Regions from separate parts of the Comamonas sp. A23 genome, predicted to be linked through region 3. Evidence: predicted binding sites of a transcription regulator. Region 3 holds the regulator's gene; each other region holds the start of a gene.
What was found. Region 3 encodes sigma-54, which starts transcription at its own class of promoters, with help from an activator protein. Its sites were predicted from a motif close to TGGCANGNAANCTGCTTT; they were not measured.

Region 1: a site for sigma-54 is predicted at 1,837-1,854, ahead of EIC84_RS16095 (BMP family protein). Genes of this name have one in related genera too.
Region 2: a site for sigma-54 is predicted at 3,636-3,653, ahead of EIC84_RS09280 (flavin monoamine oxidase family protein). Genes of this name have one in related genera too.

The regions. Positions count from the first base shown of each region.
Region 1 covers NZ_RSDT01000007.1:19,587-25,634, reverse strand. The annotation lists gene EIC84_RS16110 (LysR substrate-binding domain-containing protein) at 1-500, shown strand, start outside; gene EIC84_RS16105 (GatB/YqeY domain-containing protein) at 608-1,054, opposite strand; gene rpsU (30S ribosomal protein S21) at 1,237-1,449, opposite strand; gene EIC84_RS16095 (BMP family protein) at 1,951-3,000, shown strand; gene EIC84_RS16090 (NAD(P)/FAD-dependent oxidoreductase) at 3,090-4,364, opposite strand; gene EIC84_RS16085 (SMI1/KNR4 family protein) at 4,415-5,017, opposite strand; gene EIC84_RS16080 (acyl-CoA thioesterase) at 5,143-5,622, shown strand; gene cobA (uroporphyrinogen-III C-methyltransferase) at 5,716-6,048, opposite strand, start outside.
Region 2 covers NZ_RSDT01000003.1:211,656-217,703, forward strand. The annotation lists gene EIC84_RS09265 (MFS transporter) at 1-823, shown strand, start outside; gene EIC84_RS09270 (RidA family protein) at 888-1,433, opposite strand; gene EIC84_RS09275 (cytochrome c) at 1,452-1,949, opposite strand; gene EIC84_RS09280 (flavin monoamine oxidase family protein) at 1,980-3,575, opposite strand; gene EIC84_RS09285 (sensor domain-containing diguanylate cyclase) at 3,880-5,439, opposite strand; gene EIC84_RS09290 (molybdopterin-dependent oxidoreductase) at 5,635-6,048, opposite strand, start outside.
Region 3 covers NZ_RSDT01000003.1:13,102-19,149, forward strand. The annotation lists gene lptA (lipopolysaccharide transport periplasmic protein LptA) at 1-271, shown strand, start outside; gene lptB (LPS export ABC transporter ATP-binding protein) at 268-1,050, shown strand; gene EIC84_RS08330 (RNA polymerase factor sigma-54) at 1,196-2,797, shown strand; gene EIC84_RS08335 (aspartyl/asparaginyl beta-hydroxylase domain-containing protein) at 2,973-3,896, opposite strand; gene EIC84_RS08340 (DUF711 family protein) at 4,032-5,264, opposite strand; gene EIC84_RS08345 (tRNA-binding protein) at 5,322-5,660, opposite strand; gene EIC84_RS08350 (class I SAM-dependent RNA methyltransferase) at 5,840-6,048, shown strand, end outside.

The DNA.
Region 1 (6,048 bases), on a different contig from region 3:
GCGACGAGATCGCCCCGCACCTGATTGCCCGGCATCTGGCCGACAACCACCGCGTGCTGTGCGCGGCCCCGGCCTATATTCAGCGGCGCGGCAGTCCGCGCACGCTCGACGAGCTGGCTGCGCATGACTGCCTGGTCATCAAGGAGCGTGACCATCCCTTCGGTTTCTGGAAACTGCGCTCGGGCAGTCAGGAGCGCAGCGTGAAAGTGACCGGGCCGCTGTCCACCAATCATGGCGAGATGGCCGTGCAATGGGCGCGCGACGGTCATGGCATCGTGCTGCGCTCGCTCTGGGATGTGGCGGCCGATCTGCAGGCCGGCAGCCTGCTGCAGTTGCTGCCCGAGTGGCAGCAGCAGGCGAATATCTGGGCCGTCTATCCGACCCGGCTGGAGCGCTCGGCCAAGGTGCGCGTCTGCGTCGAGTTCCTGCAGGAGTTCTTTAGCAAACAGGCTCCCACGGGACTTCGGAATGCTATTAAAAAAGAAGCTGCTATCGAATGATATACATGAATTTCAGAGTCTTTTGAATCTGAAAGATATGTACGGCAAGCGCAAGCAGCTTCTGTTTTTGAGCCTGATGCCGCGTGGCGGCTCAGGCCGGTGGCCAATTACTTTGTCAGCGCGGCCTTCACGGCAGCGGACACCAGGCCCATATCGGCCTTGCCGGCCAGCTGGGTCTTGACGGCGCCCATCACCTTGCCCATGTCGCCGGGGCCGGAGGCGCCCAGCTCGGTCACGATGGCTTGCACGGCCGAGGTGATCTCGGCTTCGCCCATGCGTTCGGGCAGATAGACCTTGAGCACTTCCATTTCGGCCTTTTCCACATCGGCCAGATCGGCGCGGTTGGCGGCTTCGAAGGCGGCGATGGAGTCCTTGCGCTGCTTGATCAGCTTGTCGACGATGGCGATGACGGCGGCGTCGTCGAGCTCGATGCGCTCGTCCACTTCCTTTTGCTTCATCGCGGCCTGCAGCAGGCGGATGGTGCCCAGGCGTGCGCTGTCCTTGGCACGCATGGCGGTCTTCATGTCTTCGGTAATCTGGGCTTTCAGGCTCATGGCTTTCTCCTTGGGGTGGGCGAATGGTGGTGCGCCGTGTGAACGGCGTTGACTATCCATGCGCTGGGAGGTCACTGCGCGGCCGGGCAGGCTTGGCAGTGGCCAGAAAACAAAAAACCCGCGCCTGGCGTCCCGAGCGCGGGTTTGCGGCTGTTTTAAGGCCGACTGGTCCTAATCAACGATTAGTACAGCTTCTTAGGCAGTTGCATGCTGCGAACGCGCTTGTAGTGACGCTTCACGGCAGCAGCCTTCTTGCGCTTGCGCTCGGCTGTGGGCTTTTCGTAGAACTCGCGAGCACGCAGATCGGTCAGCAGACCCAGCTTTTCGATGGTGCGCTTGAAGCGGCGCAGGGCAACTTCATAGGGCTCGTTTTCTTTGACGCGGATGGTAGTCATTTAATTTCCAGATATATCTGTGCTGACAGAGGGTTCTCGGGAAGATCGGGCCTGAGAGCCATGAACAGCGGTTTCCCCGCCACTTTTTAACTAGTATGGCCGACGGGGTAATGCCAGCAAAGTCGAGCATTATAGACCAAGACTTGGGCTGCGTCTTCAATGGGGCGTGAAGCAATCCGGCGTCGGTCGCGCGCGCATGATTTTTGCGGCAGCAGGCAGGGCGTTGTCGCAGACCAGATCCAGGCGCCGCCATTGTGCCTTTTGGACTATCGGCGCGTTCAAGTCGCGTGTGTTGTGGAGCGAGGCCGGATGCGCAATGCAAGAGCACGGTGCTGCCCAGGCGCCAGGACAGCCGAGCTCGGCTCTGGGGTTTCTTGGGAGTATTGTGTGCACGAAAATTGCATACAGTTTGGAGGCTTTATTTCATGACCGAGGTCAAGGAATAAGTGGGTTTCGTGCTTGTGCGCGTCGCTGTTTTTCTGTGTTCAAGGAGCTTCCATCTTGTCCAGCGCTTCTCATTCCTCATTTATTTCGCGTCGCCAATGGATGGCTTCGGCCGTAGCCGTGCCGGGCTTGCTGGCATTGACGGCCTGTGCCGGCAGGGCCGGAGTTTCCGGGCCTGCCGCATCCGGCGGTTCCCTGGTGGTGGGTGGTCTGTTTGCGGGCTCGCGCAGCGACAAGGGCTTTATGGAGGCTGGCTGGCGCGGCCTGGAAAAAGCGCGCCAGGAGTTGGGCGTGCAGACCCGCTTTCTCGACGGCATGGCGCCCAGGAAGGAGTTGCTGGTGCCGGCTCTTGCACAGCTTGCGGAGCAGGGTGCGCAGCTGGTGATTGCCCATGGCGGGCAGAACAATCAGGCCGCAGCCGAAGTTGCGGCGCGCTTTCCCAGGACCCAGTTCGTCGTGACCCAGGGCGCGGTACAAGGAAGCAATCTTTGCAGCTATGACGTGCTGCAGGAGGAGTCGGCCTATCTGGCCGGCGTGCTGGCGGCGCTGACCACCAAAACCGGGGTGGTCGGCCATATGTCGGGCATTCGCGTGCCCCCGGGGCTCAAGGGGCGTGCTGCCTATGCGGCCGGTGTGCGCGATACCGACCCCAGGGTCAAGCTGCTGACGAACTTCTCGGGCGATCAGGACGACAACGCCTTGTCGCACCGCATTGCCAAGGCCCAGATGGCTGCCGGTGCCGATGTGATCTTCACCATGCTCAACTCCGGCCGCGATGGCGTGACCCAGGCCTGCCGCGAGGCGGGCACGCGCCAGATCGGCAATGTGATCGACTGGACCACGGTGGACCCGCAGGTGTTCGTCGCTTCCGCCTGGGCCGATGTGGGCATTGGCGCGTTCTTGGCCGTCAAGGATATGCAGGAGCGCGGTGCGCCCGGCCCGGGCATTCGCAAGATCGGTTTGAGCGACCCGGCTGCCGTACGCCTGACCATGGGTCAGGGCGTGGCCGGCGCTGTGCGCGAGCGCGTGGCCAAGGCGTCGGCTGCCATCGCCTCGGGGCAGCTCAAGGTTCCTGAACACTATGAAGGCAAGGAGTTTTCTGCCTGACCGGATGGTGCGCCGAAGGTGCAGGCAGCAAAAAAGGATGGCTCAGCCATCCTTTTTTTCATGGCGGCAGGCGCTTTGGTTCCAGTCGCTCAAACCATGACTGACTGCTTTTCCGTCATGGCCTGGGCGCAGGCGGCGGCACTGGCCCAGGCCCACTGGAAGTTGTAGCCGCCCAGCCAGCCGGTGATGTCCACCACCTCGCCGATAAAGTACAGGCCCGGCCGGGTCTTGCATTCCATGGTTTGCTGGGACAGCACCTTGGTGTCCACGCCGCCCAGCGTGACCTCGGCTTTTTTATAGCCCTCGGTGCCCGTGGGAGTGATCTCCCAGCGCGACAGCTGCTCGGCCAGTCTGGCCAGGGCCTTGTCACCGGCCTCGTTGATGGGGCGCTGCAACTCGGGCATGCGGCCGACCCAGGCATCGGCCAGGCGCGCGGGCAGATGGGCGGCCAGTTCGTTGGCCACCAGCTTGCGCGAGTGGAGCTTGGCCTGGGCCAGCACCTCGGCCAGATCCACACCAGGCAGCAGATTGATCTGCAGCGGGGTGCCGGGCTTCCAGTAGCTGGAGATCTGCAACACGGCGGGACCCGAGAGGCCGCGGTGGGTGAACAGCAAATCCTCGTGGAAGCTCATGCGCTCCTTTTTGCTGCCGGTGCTGATTTCCACGGGCAGGGCCAGACCGGCCAGGCCCGCGTAGGGTTGCCAGCCTTCGCCGTCGAAGGTCATGGGCACCAGGCCGGGCGTGCGCTCGATCAGCGGCAGATCGAACTGCTGGGCCAGACGGTAGCCGAAGTCGGTGGCGCCTATCTTGGGAATGCTCAGGCCGCCGGTGGCAATGACCAGATTGGCGGCCTGTACCAGGCCACGATCGGTTTCAATCTGATAGCTGAAATCGCTTTCTGTGTCTTGGTTTGACGGCGAAAGCACTACTTTCTTGACCTGGCAAGGCTGCCAGCGCTGCACGCCGCCCGCGCTGCACTCGGCCAGCAGCATGGCGATGATGTCCTCGGCCGAATGGTCGGCAAACAACTGGCCCTTGTGCTTTTCGTGGTGGGCAATGCCGTGTCTGTCCATCAACGTGATGAAGTCGGCGGGTGTGAAGCGCGAGAGGGCCGAGCGGCAAAACTGAGGGTTCTGCCCCACAAAATGCTTGTGCGGCGCACGCACGTCCAGATCGCGGTTGGTGAAGTTGCAGCGCCCGCCGCCCGAGATGCGGATCTTCTCGGCCACCTTGGGCGCATGATCGATCAGCAGCACTTTCAGGCCCTGCTGGCCGGCCTGGGCCGCGCAGAACAGGCCGGCGGCACCGGCGCCGATGATGATGGCGTCAAAAATCTGGAAGGGGACCTGTGAAGAGGAGGACACGGCGGGCAGGGCGATGGAGCACGAACAAGGCCGCGATTGTCCCAGATGCCTCAGATTTTGGGATCGTCCACCACAAAGCCCCAGAAATCGTCGTCGCAGTGAATGCAGCGGACCGTAAAGTGATTCAGGTCACGGGCGTGAAGCCAGATCAGGCCCAGCTTGGAGTCGCACAGTGCGTCGGCCTGATCGGCGAGGCTGAGTGTCGCAATATGATCCAGCTCCATATTGCCGAAGAACTCCTGCAGATCGCTGGCTCCCAGAAAAAGGTCGTGGTCCAGACTGCCGATCTTTCCTTTGTGCCGACCATGCAGAACTTCCACAAATGGGTTGCCACCCTGGTCGTGGCCAATGACTACGAACCAGCGGGCCAGCAGAAATTCGGACTGCACGGTTTTCAGGTCTTCCTGATGCTGTTGCGCGCCAAAGCTGAAGAGGCCGGCAAAGTTGGCGTGGCTTTCGCTGGCAATCTCGGTGCTGTCATGAAGATAGCTGGCGTGGTCTGACGCTTGCTCCAGCGCATACATGGAAAAGCCGTTCTGCGTGATCAGAAACTGCGCATAAGCATCTGAGAAGCCAATGCGCGCCTGCAGCGCTGCAACTTCCTGTGCGCTGGCTGCGGGCTGGCCGAAGGGGTTGGGAAACAGAACTTGCAAGGCGCACTCCTGAAACTGGCATCATGGTGCAAGTGGATACTTGTTTATACCTGCAGCCCGTTGTCCCATTGGGGTATGCGCAAGGGCTCAGCGTGCGTCCTGGATCACTTCTAGAATCGCGCCCCATGAATACACCATCCCACCAGCTGAGCATGACCGTGCTCATGTCGCCTGACATGGCCAACTTCTCCGGCAATGTGCACGGGGGCGCCATCTTGAAATTGCTGGACCAGGTTGCCTATGCCTGCGCCAGCCGCTATGCGGGCCGCTATGTCGTTACGCTGAGCGTGGATCAGGTGATGTTTCTGCAGCCTATCCACGTAGGTGAGCTGGTGACTTTTCTGGCCAGCGTGAACCACACCGGCAAGTCCTCCATGGAAATCGGCATCAAGGTGATTGCCGAGGAGATTCGCAGCCAGGTGGTGCGCCACGTGAACAGCTGCTTCTTCACCATGGTGGCCGTGGACGATGACAAAAAGCCTGCCCCCGTGCCCCCGCTGCAGCTCGAAACCGACGAGGAAAAGCGCCGCTGGGACGCCGCCATCATCCGCAAGGAACTGCGCAAGGAGCTGGCCGAGCGCTTTGCCGAGACTCGTACTCCCTGAGTCGCATCGCCGCTTCTGCGTGGACGTAGTCTCGCAGCGAGGCGGCGCTTGCCGCTCGCCCGGCTTGCAGGACAGCCCGGGGATGGTCCTGGATCAGGCTGCCGCTGATTGCGGCAAGGCTTGGGACTGGTTCTGCCAGGCGGCAATGCCCTGGACCACATCGCCGACGACGATGATGCTGGGGCTGCCCAGCTGGTGGTCGGCAATGCTTTGCGGCAAATCCTTGAGAAAGGTCAGTGCATGGCGCTGCTGCGGCAGGCTGGCATGCTGGATCACGGCCACGGGCGTGCTGCCGGGCAGGCCGCTGAGCAGCTCGCTGCTGATGCGCTCGACGCTGCTCACTCCCATATAGATCACCAGCGTCAGCTTGGCCGCATGGGCCGTGGCGGCGATCTGGCGCCAGTCGGGGCCGCTGTCGCCGGGCTT
Region 2 (6,048 bases), 200 kb from region 3:
GGGCGCTGTGGGGGCCGGTGCCATCCTGGGCGCCGTGCTGTTGCCCAAGCTGCGCAAGCGTCTCGATACCGACGGTCTGGTGTTGCTGGCTTCTGTGGTTACGGCCTTGGTCATGGGCATGCTGACCCTGGTGCCGCCCCAGTGGGCTGCCGTGGCACTGATGCTGGTGCTGGGCCTGGGCTGGATTGTTGCGCTGACCACGCTCAACGGCGTGGCCCAGGCGGTGCTGCCCAACTGGGTGCGCGGCCGGGGTCTTGCCATCTACCTGATGGTATTCAACGGTGCCATGGCCCTGGGTAGCCTGGGCTGGGGCCTGATTGCCGGCCAGTTGGGCCTGCCGGTCACGCTGCTGATCGGGGCCCTGGGTCTGGTGCTGGTGTCCCTGGTCTTTCACCGCGTCAAGCTGCCAGCTGGCGAGGCGGATCTGCAACCGTCCAACCACTGGCCCGAGCCCCTGCTGGCAGAACCCGTGGCCCACGACCGTGGTCCGGTCATGATTCAGGTCGAGTACCGGATTGCGCATCAAGACCTGGGCGCCTTTTTCCAGGCCATGCAGCAAGTGGCCCAGGAGCGTCGTCGAGATGGGGCTTATGCCTGGGGCGTGGCCGAGCACACCGGCGAGCCGGGCCGGGTGATCGAGTGGTTCCTGGTCGAGTCCTGGGTCGAGCACCTGCGCCAGCATGGTCGCGTGTCCAAGGCCGACGCCGATCTGCAGGCCGCCGCTTTGCGTTACCACCAGGGGCCGGACAAGCCCGTGGTTCACCATTTCCTGGCCCTGGATGCGCGCAGCGCCCAGCAGGAAACGGGTTCCCCCACTCACTGAGCGGCGCTGGAATCGGCATTCATCGCTGACGGGGCCGGCGATGAATGCAAGGCCGGCGCGTTACTTACTTGACGGGCTTGGCGGCGCGCACGGCCACGACCTCGATTTCCACATACCAGGCCGGGTTGGCCAAGGCTGCAATCTGGAAGGCCGAGCGTGCGGGCAGGTTGGGCTGGGCGGCCGTGCCAAAGAACTGGGTGTAGCCACGCATGAAGCCGGCAAAGTCCATCTTGTTGCCCTTGGCGGGGTCGGCCACCAGAAAGACCTGCATTTTCACCACATCGCTCATGGTGAGATTCATGCTTTTGAGCTGCTCTTCCAGGCCTTTGAGGATGGCCACGGTCTGACCCTCGGTATCGCCGCCGTAGGCCGCAGGATCAGCAGCGGGCTTGGATTTGTCCACCACGGGCGGCACCTTGCCGGAGAGATAGACAGTGCGGGCATCGGTGGGAATTTCCACGGCCGCAGCGATGGGGAAGGTCGAGCCCGGTGTCTTGTAGCGCAGCACATCGCCGCTTCCGGAGGTGGTGGCAGCGCAGCCGGTGAGCAGGACTGCAGCGCCCAGCAAGGCGGCGGTGGTGGCGGTCTTGAAGATGGATGGAACGTTCATGTGATCTCCTGAATGGGTTTATGGGGTGACGCGAAAGGGTTTGACGTCGGCGGCAGACAGCTTGTCCGGGTACTGATTGCCGAAGTTGCTGCGCACATAGTTCACGACGTCGGCAATCTGCTCATCGGACAGCTTGCTGGCAAAGGACGGCATGCCGTGCAGGCCGTTCATGACGACCGAGGCCGGGTAGGCAGCGGCTGCCAGCTTGGGGTTGGAGGCCAGCGCTGGGTAGAAGCCGGCGCCCTTGGCGCCTTCGCCCTTGACCATGTGGCATCCCTGGCAGATGGCCTGGTACAGGGTCTCTCCGCCGCTCTGGCTGAAGCGCGGGCGGACCGCAGAGAAGTTCTGCATCAGCGCCTGGGTATCGGCGGGCGAGATGGAAAGAACGGCGGCAGACTGCAGTGTTTGCAGGTTTTTCACATCCTGGGCTTTCATGCTCTGTGATTGGGCCAGGACGGCGCCGGAGAGACCCAGGGCCAGGGCGAAAGCGGAGCAAAGACGGTGCAATGTGTGCATGGTGAAGTTCCTTGTTGCAGACATGGGCGATCAGAGGCTGGAGGCCTTGGCGTGCAGGCGCTGGATGGCGTCCAGCGAAGACAGCACGGCACCTTCCTGCCAGGCGGGGATGTACGAGACATGCTCGCCCGCCAGCACCAGGCGGCCATCGATCTGGGCCAGATCCTTGTAGTGCTGCTCACGCAGCGCATCTGTCCAGTTGCCGAAGCAGCCATTGATCCAAGGCATGCGATGCCAGGCTACTGACACACCGTTGAGGAACTCCTGCTTGTACTGAGGATGGATCTGCGCGCCGTACTCCAGCGCCAGACGAATGCGCTCGGCCGGCTTGAGCGAGGAGAAGCGGTAGCTGTTGGAGTTCTCGAAGGCATAGGCGCCCAGCAGCACGGCGGGGCCGTTGCCCATATAGCCGGTGGAGGGGTAGGAGATCTGCTGGATCGGTAGATCGGTGTAGCTGATGCCGCCATAGATGCGTTCGTCCTCTTCCCAGAAGCGGCGCTTGAACTCCAGACCGACCTTCATGGAGCTGCCGTAGGGTACGGCAGCAATCGCGTTCTGCATGGCGCTTCCGGCCTGCACTTCGATCTGGCTCAGGATGGACAGCGGAATCGTGCACACGCACCAGTCGGCGCGGGCCTGCAGCGTGGCGCCGGGCTTGAGGGCGTCCACATAGTCCACGGTCACGCCCTTGTCGTTCTGGGCGATCCTGGTGACCTTGGCGTTGTAGCGTATGGCCGAGCCCAGATCGCGCGCCATGGCCTGGGCCAGCATGTCCATGCCGCCTTCGGGCTGGAAGATGGCGCTGTGGAATTCGTAGATATTGCCCACGCCCATCTGGCGCCACAAATTGGATTCGAGCAGCTCGTGCAGGCCCATGGGCGTCGAAGGTTTGGCCTGCGTCATCAGGCCGCCGCCTGGGTCGATGTCGTAGCCGCGGAAATCGCTGACCGCATTGCTGGCGCGGTAGCGGTATTCCTTGTCCAGCACGCCCCAGGCCTTGAGGCTCTCCAGCAGGCGCTCCTTGTCTTCCCGGCTGACGCTCTGGTCCAGTGCGCCCTGATTGGTGGCCTTTGACAGCAGTTCGGCCACATGGCCGTAGACATCGGTCTGCACATGGCGAAAGCGCTGAGGCTTGCCGGCCAGGGCCTTGCTGTTGTGCAGATATGCGTTGTAGTTGACCTGGTTGAAGGCTTCGAGCTTGATGCCGAAGCGCCTGTAGTAGTCCAGCATCGCATGGTGGTGGTAGGGCACGCGCCAGGGGCCGGGGTTGAAGTAGTTGCCCTTGGCAAAGCCCACTTTCTGGCGCGTGCCGTCGAGTTCGCTGAACTCATCGCCGCCGCGCAGCGTCCAGCATCGGCCTCCGGCGCGGCTCTGGTATTCAAGCAACTGCACCTTGTAGCCGGCCGCACGCAACTCGTGGGCTGCCACCATGCCTGCCAGGCCAGCGCCCAGCACCAGAACCGATGCGCCGGGTTTTGCGTTGCCGAGCTTGACCGGACCGCTGTAATGCGATTCGGCGGCATAGCCCAGTGAACTCATGGCTTGATACATGGCACTGCCGCCCGCGACCTTTCCGATCATCGAGAGCAGTTGTCTGCGACTGACATGCTTGCTTGGCTCTGGCATCTGAAATTCCTTTGCTGTTGTGTATTCCGCTGTCCATCCGGGGCTGCGGGGCAAGGGTTTTCAGCAAGAGCTGTGCCAGGTCAGAGGGCTCAAGGCATTAGTTCAATGAAATCAGTTACTTGTTATGAAATTCAGATCAATTTGCGCTCAATCCTCTTGACGCTTATGGTGCATGCTCACTAATTTGAAGCGTCAATGGCCAAATTGGTGCAACGGAGTCACACAATAAGCTGCAAAAAAAGCGTATCGGCTGTGACAGCGGATACGCCTTGAGTGTGGGAGCGGAACTACGGTGCTGCCGGGCTCAGAGCTCGCTGGGAGGCTCGCAGGCCTTACTGACCATGACACGATTGCGTCCACCTCGCTTGGCGGCATAGAGCATGGCATCGGCCTGCTGGAAGACGGCCTTGATATCGGGATCGCTGTCGGGCCAGTGGGCCACGCCCAGCGAGATGGTGATATGGCCCACTGGCGGTATCTCCATTTTCTCGACCAGCTGACGCAGGCGCTCGGCGGCATGGGCGGCGGCCTCCAGCCCCGTGCCGGGCAGCAGCAGCAGAAACTCCTCGCCACCCACGCGGCAGGGCAGGTCATCGACACGCGAGACCTCGCGCATGGTGCGTGCGAGCTGTCTGAGTACCTCGTCGCCTGTATCGTGGCCAAAACCGTCGTTGATATGCTTGAAGTGGTCGATGTCGATGGCAATCACCGAGAACGGCAGCGCTTGCGTCTGAAAGGCGCTGATGGCTGCCTCCAGATGGCGGCGATTGCCCAGCCCGGTCAACGGATCGGTGTTCACGTCCTCGCGCAGCTTGGTGATATTGCGTTGCAGCAGGCCCAGGCCCTTGAGCATGGCTTTCTTGAGTTCGTAGGACTCGAAGTACCAGGACTTGACGGCCTGGATGTTCTGCGCCGTCTCGGGCTTGTCCATATCGTGAGCGCCATTGGCGAGCTGGCGCAGCGGGCTGGCAATGCGGCGCGCGCTCCACCAGATGACCACCAGCATCAGCAGGGCGATGGGCAGGGTCTTGTAGAGCACGGAGCGCATCAGCTTGTTGAGCGGGGCCAGCGTGGCCGCCTTGGGGCGCTGGGCCACAATGCCCCATCCCGAGGCATGGATGACGGCATAGCCGGCCAGCATTTCCACTCCCTTGCTGTTGACGACTGGCGCCGTACCCGACTCGCCTCGGATCACGGCGTTGATGACATCGTTGTTGATCACCTGATCGCCGATACGGTGGTTGTCGGGGTGATAGATGATGTGCTTGTTCTGGTCCACCACATAGACATAGGTGCCATCCTGGTAGAAGTGCGAGCCCAGCAGGGTGTCGAGGATGCTGTCTTCCTTGAGGTAGATGCTGCCGCCTACCGCTCCCAGGAATTCGCCCTGAGGGTCGAAAATGGGCTGAGAGACAAAGACGATGTAGTTGCCGGCCGTGGACATATAGGGCTGGCTGATGACGGGCCCGCGAGTGCTCAATGTCTGTGTCACTCCGGCGCTTTGCAGCGTCTTGCCCTTGATCTGCAGGGTTTCGGGCGATGTCGCCAGCACATAGCCCGTTGGGTCGATGATGGTGACGGAGTTGAAGCTCTTGGTTTGCAGGCGCAGACGTGTGGCCTCCTTGGCCAGATAGTCCACGTCATCCATGTGCGCGCCCATCAGATTGGCGCTGTATTCCAGCTGCTGCAGGGCGGACTGCAGAAAATCATCCGTGCTCTGCGCCAGCTTGGTCGCATAGGCATGGTGACCTTCAAGCGTGTTGTCTATCAGCTGCTGGCGCTGCACCAGATAGCCGGCATAGAAGGTGTTGAGAAACGGGATCAGCGCGCTGCAGATGGTCAGGACCAGGATCAGTCGACGCAAATCAAGCCGGTTAGGCGCAAGCCGGCGGTGCCAGGGGAGAGATTTCTTCACAGATGATGTCGCGAGAGCAGGGCGGCTCTGCGCTGTACCTGTGTGCTCTGACAGGCTCAGACCCCGGCCGCATATTCATTGAGTGTCTGCATTATGGTTGCTCGCGCCGTGGCCCTGCTCATGGTCAACCACAATGCAGCCGCGTCAGGCTGACAACTCCTTGAACTTTTCCACCTGTACCGCGCAGTCGTAGAAGCAGGGCGCTCGGCCAATATCGGTGAGCTGCTGATGCGTCAGCTCGTTCACATTCGTTCCGTTGGCTCCCTGCTTGCGCCACCAGATGCCCAGGCCCACCACCACGCCGGCGCGAGCGCGGCCGTTGACGGCGGCGTGGCAGACATGCTCGCCGCGCTGGTTGAAGACGCGTAACCGGTCACCGTCGGCAATGCCGCGCGCAGCTGCGTCATCGGGGTGCATCTCCAGCAGCGGGCGCTCTTCCATGCGGGACAGACTGGCCACATTGGCAAAGCTGCTGTTGAGGAAGTTGCGTGCCGGCGGCGAGATCATGGCCAGCGGGTAGGCGGCCGTGGGCGGCTCGTAATTGGGCAGGTAGTCGGG
Region 3 (6,048 bases):
CGAGATGCGCCGCTACCGTGGCGGTCAGCTCAGCGATCAGGTCACGGGCTCCATCATCGTCTACAACAACATCACCGACGTCTATACCGTCGATGGTCAGAAGACCAGCGGCGGCCTGCCGAGTTCCTCCGTGGGGCAGGGGGGCCGTGTGCGCGCCATCATGGCGCCCAAGGACGGCACGCCGGGAGCACAGCCCAAGCCTGCAACACCTGCCACGCAGCTGCGCCAGAGCATGACGCTGGGCGGTGAGAAAGCCGACGAGAAGAAATGAGCGAGCCGACTTTCTCCAGCAGCCGCAGCGGCGAGTCCGACAGCCGCCTGGAGGCCAAGCATCTGGCCAAGTCCTACGGCAGCCGCAAGGTGGTCAAGGATGTGTCCCTGTCCGTGCAAAAAGGCGAGGTGGTCGGTTTGCTCGGCCCCAACGGTGCGGGCAAGACCACATCGTTCTACATGATCGTGGGCCTGGTGCGCAGCGACGGCGGCGAGATCTTCATCGACGGCCAGCCAGTGGGCGGCATGCCGATTCACCAGCGTTCGCGCCTGGGCCTGTCCTATCTGCCCCAGGAAGCCTCCATCTTTCGCAAGCTCAGCGTGGAAGACAATGTGCGCGCCGTGCTGGAGCTGCAAAAGGACGAGCAGGGCAAGACGCTGACGCAGGGCGAGATCGAAAAGCGCCTTACCGGCCTGCTGCAGGAGCTGCGCGTAGAGCATCTGCGCCAGTCGCCGGCGCTGGCGCTGTCCGGCGGTGAGCGCCGTCGCGTGGAAATTGCCCGTGCCCTGGCCACGCAGCCGCGTTTCATCCTGCTTGACGAGCCGTTTGCCGGTATCGATCCGATTGCGGTGATCGAGATCCAGCGCATCATCGGCTTCCTCAAGGAGCGCGGCATCGGTGTGCTGATTACCGACCATAACGTGCGCGAGACGCTGGGCATCTGCGACCACGCCTTCATCATCAGCGACGGCCATGTGCTGGCCGAAGGCACGCCCGAGGAGATCGTGGAGAACGCCGATGTGCGCCGCGTCTATCTGGGCGAACATTTCAGAATGTGATGACCCCCACGCTCCCTCACTTTGTGTGGTCGCTGCCCCCAGAAGGGGTTCTGACCGGCTGCGCCGGGGTTTGCCTTGGGGCGGCCCGGCGGCAAACCCTTAGCACTGCGCGCGTTTGCAATGATTGTCTGGGGGCCGCGCCTCGATGAAGCCAGGTCTCTCGCTACGCGTTTCGCAGCATTTATCGCTTACGCCGCAGCTGCAGCAATCCATTCAGCTGCTGCAGCTCTCCACTCTGGAGCTGGCGCAGGAAGTCGAGCAGATGCTGGTCGACAACCCTTTTCTGGAACGTGCGGGCGATGAGGCCGAAACTGTGGGAGATGCTCCTGTAGATGTAGCTGCTAGCGCCAGTGAATACAGCACTTCAGATGGTATTCATGCTGAAAATGATGCGAAGCAAACGCAAACAGCTGCTGAAACAATAGCGGAAACGCCAAGCGCCGAGACTCCGGAAACGCTGAACTGGGAGGCCGACGGCATGGACGGCCAGGACGGGGAATGGGGCGGCGAATCCAGCAGCGAGTGGGATACGCCCTCGGCCAGCAGCTCCACGCGCAACCGCGATGGCGACGACGAAACCGATGCCATCGATCTGGCGCGCGAGCACCAGAGCCTGACCGACTTTCTGCACCGTCAGGCGCTGAGCCTGCATCTGGGCGCGGCGGACATGGCGGCGCTGCGCTTTCTCATCGAGTCGCTCAGCGACGACGGCTATCTCGAGGATTCCCTGCAGGAGCTGGCGCAGAGCCTGGCCGGCGACGATCTGGAAGAGCGCGAGGAGCTGGAGCAGCACTTTGCCATTGCGCTGAAGCTGCTGCAAAGTCTGGAGCCCGTGGGCGTGGGCGCGCGCGATCTGGCCGAGTGCCTGCAGCTGCAGCTGCGCGATCTGATCCGCACGGCCGAGGACGAGGGCACGACCGAGGCGCATATGAGCCGGCTGCTGCTGGCGCAGGCCATCTGTGCCCAGCCCATGGACCTGCTGGCGCGGCGCGATCTGCGCAAGCTCACCAGCCTGTGCGGCGCGCGCGAGGAACAGCTGCGCGAAGCCATGGCCCTGATCGCCAGGCTGGAGCCGCGTCCGGGTCGGCGCTTTGTCGATGTGGAGCGCCATATCGTGGTGCCCGATGTCATCGTGCGCCCGCTGCGGGCCGGCTCGGGCCGGGTGGACTTCTCCGTGCAGCTCAACCCCGAGGTCATGCCGCGTCTGCGCGTGCACGACATCTATGCCAGCGTGCTGCGCCGCCACAAGAACAGCGACGGCCATGCGGCGCTGCAGCAGCAGTTGCAGGAGGCGCGCTGGTTCATCAAGAACATCCAGCAGCGCTTCGACACCATCTTGCGTGTTTCCGAAGCCATCGTGGAGCGGCAGAAGAACTTCTTTGTGCATGGCGAGCTGGCCATGCGCCCGCTGGTGCTGCGCGATATCGCCGACACCCTGGGCCTGCATGAATCCACCATCAGCCGCGTGACCACCGCCAAGTACATGGCCACGCCCCAGGGCACGTTCGAGCTCAAGTATTTCTTCGGCTCGGGCCTGGGTACGGAAACCGGCGGCAGTGCCTCCAGCACGGCCGTGCGTGCGCTGATCAAGCAGTTTGTCGATGCCGAAGATGCCAAGAAGCCGCTGTCGGACGCCAAGCTGGCCGACATGCTCAAGGAGCAGGGCATCGAGTGCGCGCGCCGCACCGTCGCCAAATACCGCGAGCAGCTCAAGATACCGACGACCACGCTGCGCAAGGCGCTGTAGGGCGCCGTAGAAACAAGAAAGCCGCTGATGCATCGCACAGCGGCTTTTTGTTTAGAGCCATATGTCTTGATGAAGCAAGATCCAAGTGAGGGACAGCAAGCAAAGGCCGCCCTGCAGCGAAGATGTCGTCCCCCTTCCGAAGAGAAAGGGGGAAGGCGCAAAGCGCCTCAGGGGGTTAATTCGGTACCAGCCACCAGATAAACCAGACCAGCACGCCGATCATCAGGCCGAACTTGAGGATCTTGTAGAAGGTCGGATTCCAGTCGCGGAAGGCACGGCGGTACTTGCCCGCATAGAACGAGATCTTGAACAGCTTGCTGATCATGCCGCGCGGATCGCCCTCGTTGTTCGGCGAGCTGGCGGCGGCCACCACGTTCTTGCCCAGCCAGTGATTGAGCCACTGGGCAAAGCCATTGGTCATGGGGCGCTCCACATCGCAGAACAGCACGATGCGGTTGCCTTCCGAGCGGTTCTCGGCCCAGTGCATAAAGGTCTCGTCGAAGATCACGCCTTCGCCTTCGCGCCAGCTATAGGGCTGGCCGTCGACCTCGATCATGCAGCGGTCGTCGTTGGGCGCCAGCACGGCCAGGTGATAGCGCAGCGAGCCCGCATAGGGGTCGCGGTGCAGATTGAGCTTGGCGCCGGGCGGCAGCTCGGCAAACATGGCGGCCTTGACGCTGGGAATCGATTTCACCAGGGCCGTGGTCTTGGGGCACAGCTCCATGGCCGAAGGGTGGGCGTCGCCGTACCACTTGAGGTAGAAGCGCTTCCAGCCGGTCTTGAAGAAGGAGTTGAAGCCTGCGTCGTCGTTGTTGGCGGCGGCCTTGATCTGCATGTTCTTTTGCAGATTGACGGCTTCCTCGCGGATCTCGCGCCAGTTGGCCTGCAGCGGCGCCAGCTCGGGGAAGGTGCTGGTGGGCAGATAGGGCGTGCGCGGCACCTTGCTGAACATCAGCATGAAGACGTTGAACGGCGCCGTGAACGTGGAGTGGTCAAACAATTGCTTGACCACCTTGTGGCGCACCTTGCCGCGCAGATGCATGTACAGCCCGCAGCCAAAGAAAAGCAGCACCAGTGCCAGAACGATTATTTTTGCCATAAGGGCCAATTTTACCGGGGGCACCCCGGCGGCCACCATGGGGGCAGGTCAAACAGAACCGGGGTAGGGGAATATCAAAAGCAATAGCTGCCGGCGCTTGACGGCCAGGCGCAGCAGCCGGTCGGGATCAGATACTCAAGGCAGGGCCAGCACGGCGCAGTTGCAAAGGTCGGCGCTCTCGAAGGCTGTTCTGTCGCCCGCTTTGAGGCCCGGTACGGGGAACAGGCGCACCGTCAGCGGCTTGTTGAGGCGAAACGCCATGGTGCCCGTATCGCGCATGACGGCGGCGATCTGCTCGGCGCTGCTGTCGCCCGGCACGGGCACGGTATCGAGGCCGATGCCGCAGACGCTGCTGTAGGTCAGCAGGGCGCGGATATCGAATTCATCATTCAGACTGGCCTGGGCCAGGCCTTGGTCCTCGGTCACGGCCAGCATCAGGCCGCTGAAGCCGATCTGTGTCACGCCGTTGACCGATTTGAAGACGCGGGTCAGCAGGGCCGAGGCTTCCACCGTGCCGCTGGCGCCGAAATAGGGCACGCCCAGCAGTTGGTAGACATCGACCATGGAGGCGCAGGACTTGGATGGCGCGGCCGAGGTGTCCATGCCAGCGATATGCCAGCCCTCGGCCAGCGTCACGCCGTCGGCGCAGCGCTGGATGGCAGTGGCATGCTCGTTCAGGGTCTGGCTCAGGCGATCGAATGCGAGCTTGAACCACGCCGCGTGATCGAGCTGCTGGCGCTGCTGCTGCAGCTCCTGCAGTTCAGCCACCATGAGGTCTGGCGTTTCCAGGCCCAGCACCAGGGCGCCGTGGTGCTTGCCGCGGTGGTAGCTGGCCGGGAAATAGGGAATGCCGGGCGCGCAGTTGAAATTGACTGTGAAGTTGAAATTGCCTTCGCCGCGCGGCGTGGTGCGCGCGATTTGCTGAATCGCCTGCACGCTGTGGGCCAGCAAGTCGGTCTGCAGAAAGCCATGTTCATCCAGATCGATGTTCACGCAGGCATTGCACAGGTCGCCATAGGCGGCAATCAGCTGCGGCAGCAGCGCCACTTCCTGCGCATTGCGCGCTTCGCCCACGGCAAAGCGGATGCGGCGTTTGCCGGTGTTGATGGCCTTGAGCGTTTCGGCAATGCGCTGCAGGCCGGCGAGGGCGCTGTCTATGCCGTGGACGTCTAGGTATTCGCCGAACGGGTTGCTCACAATGCGGATGGACTGCACCTGATAGCCCCGGGCCTCGATGGCATCGGCCACGGCATCGCATTGCTGCTTGGCCTGGGTCAGGCCGGCCTGCCACTGTGCCTCATCGGCGCTCAGGTTGACAAAGGCGGTGACGGTGCGCACGCGCACCAGCGGGTTGAAGCTGATATTCATAGCAGTATCCATAGGCAGGAGAATGGCTGGCGGCCATTTTGCCTCTGAATATGCCGATCACAGCAGGCGCGTGCCCAGCGGCACCTCCTTGTCGGGCACGCACAGGGCCACGGCTCCCGTGGCGTCGTGAAAACCGGTCACAAGACATTCGCTCATCAAGGGCCCAATCTGCTTCTTCGGAAAGTTGATCACGGCCACCACCAGCCGTCCTATCAGCTCCTCGGGTTGGTAATGCTCGGTGATCTGCGCGCTGGACTTGCGCTGGCCCAGCTCGGGACCCAGGTCCACCAGCAGCTTGTAGGCGGGTTTGCGGGCCTCGGCAAAGACCTCGGCCTGCAGCACGCGGCCCACGCGCAGCTCCACCTTCATAAAGTCGTTCCAGCTGATTTCTTCCATGTCGTCATTGCTCCTTGGCCTGGCATCATGCCTTGGGTCCTGCGAGCATCTGTAGAGCAACGCTTGTCGTGCGCGGGCACCGGAAAAGGCCTAGCGCGTATGCTTATGCCCTGTAAAGCGCACAACAGGCTCCCGTGAGCGTCCGGCGCCTGCGCCGTTGCTGGCGCGCACTGATTTCTATGAACCAACTGCATTTGTTTCTGCCCTGCGCCGCCGGCGTCGAGGGCTTTCTGGCCGACGAGGTCCACGCCATCACCGGCGCCAGCGGGCAGGATCTGCTCGTGGGCCGGGGCGGCGTCATGCTGCGCGGCATGTGGCGCGATGCCATGCTGCTCAATCTGCACAGCCGTCTGGCCCAGCGCGTGCTGATCGAGCTGTCGCACACCAT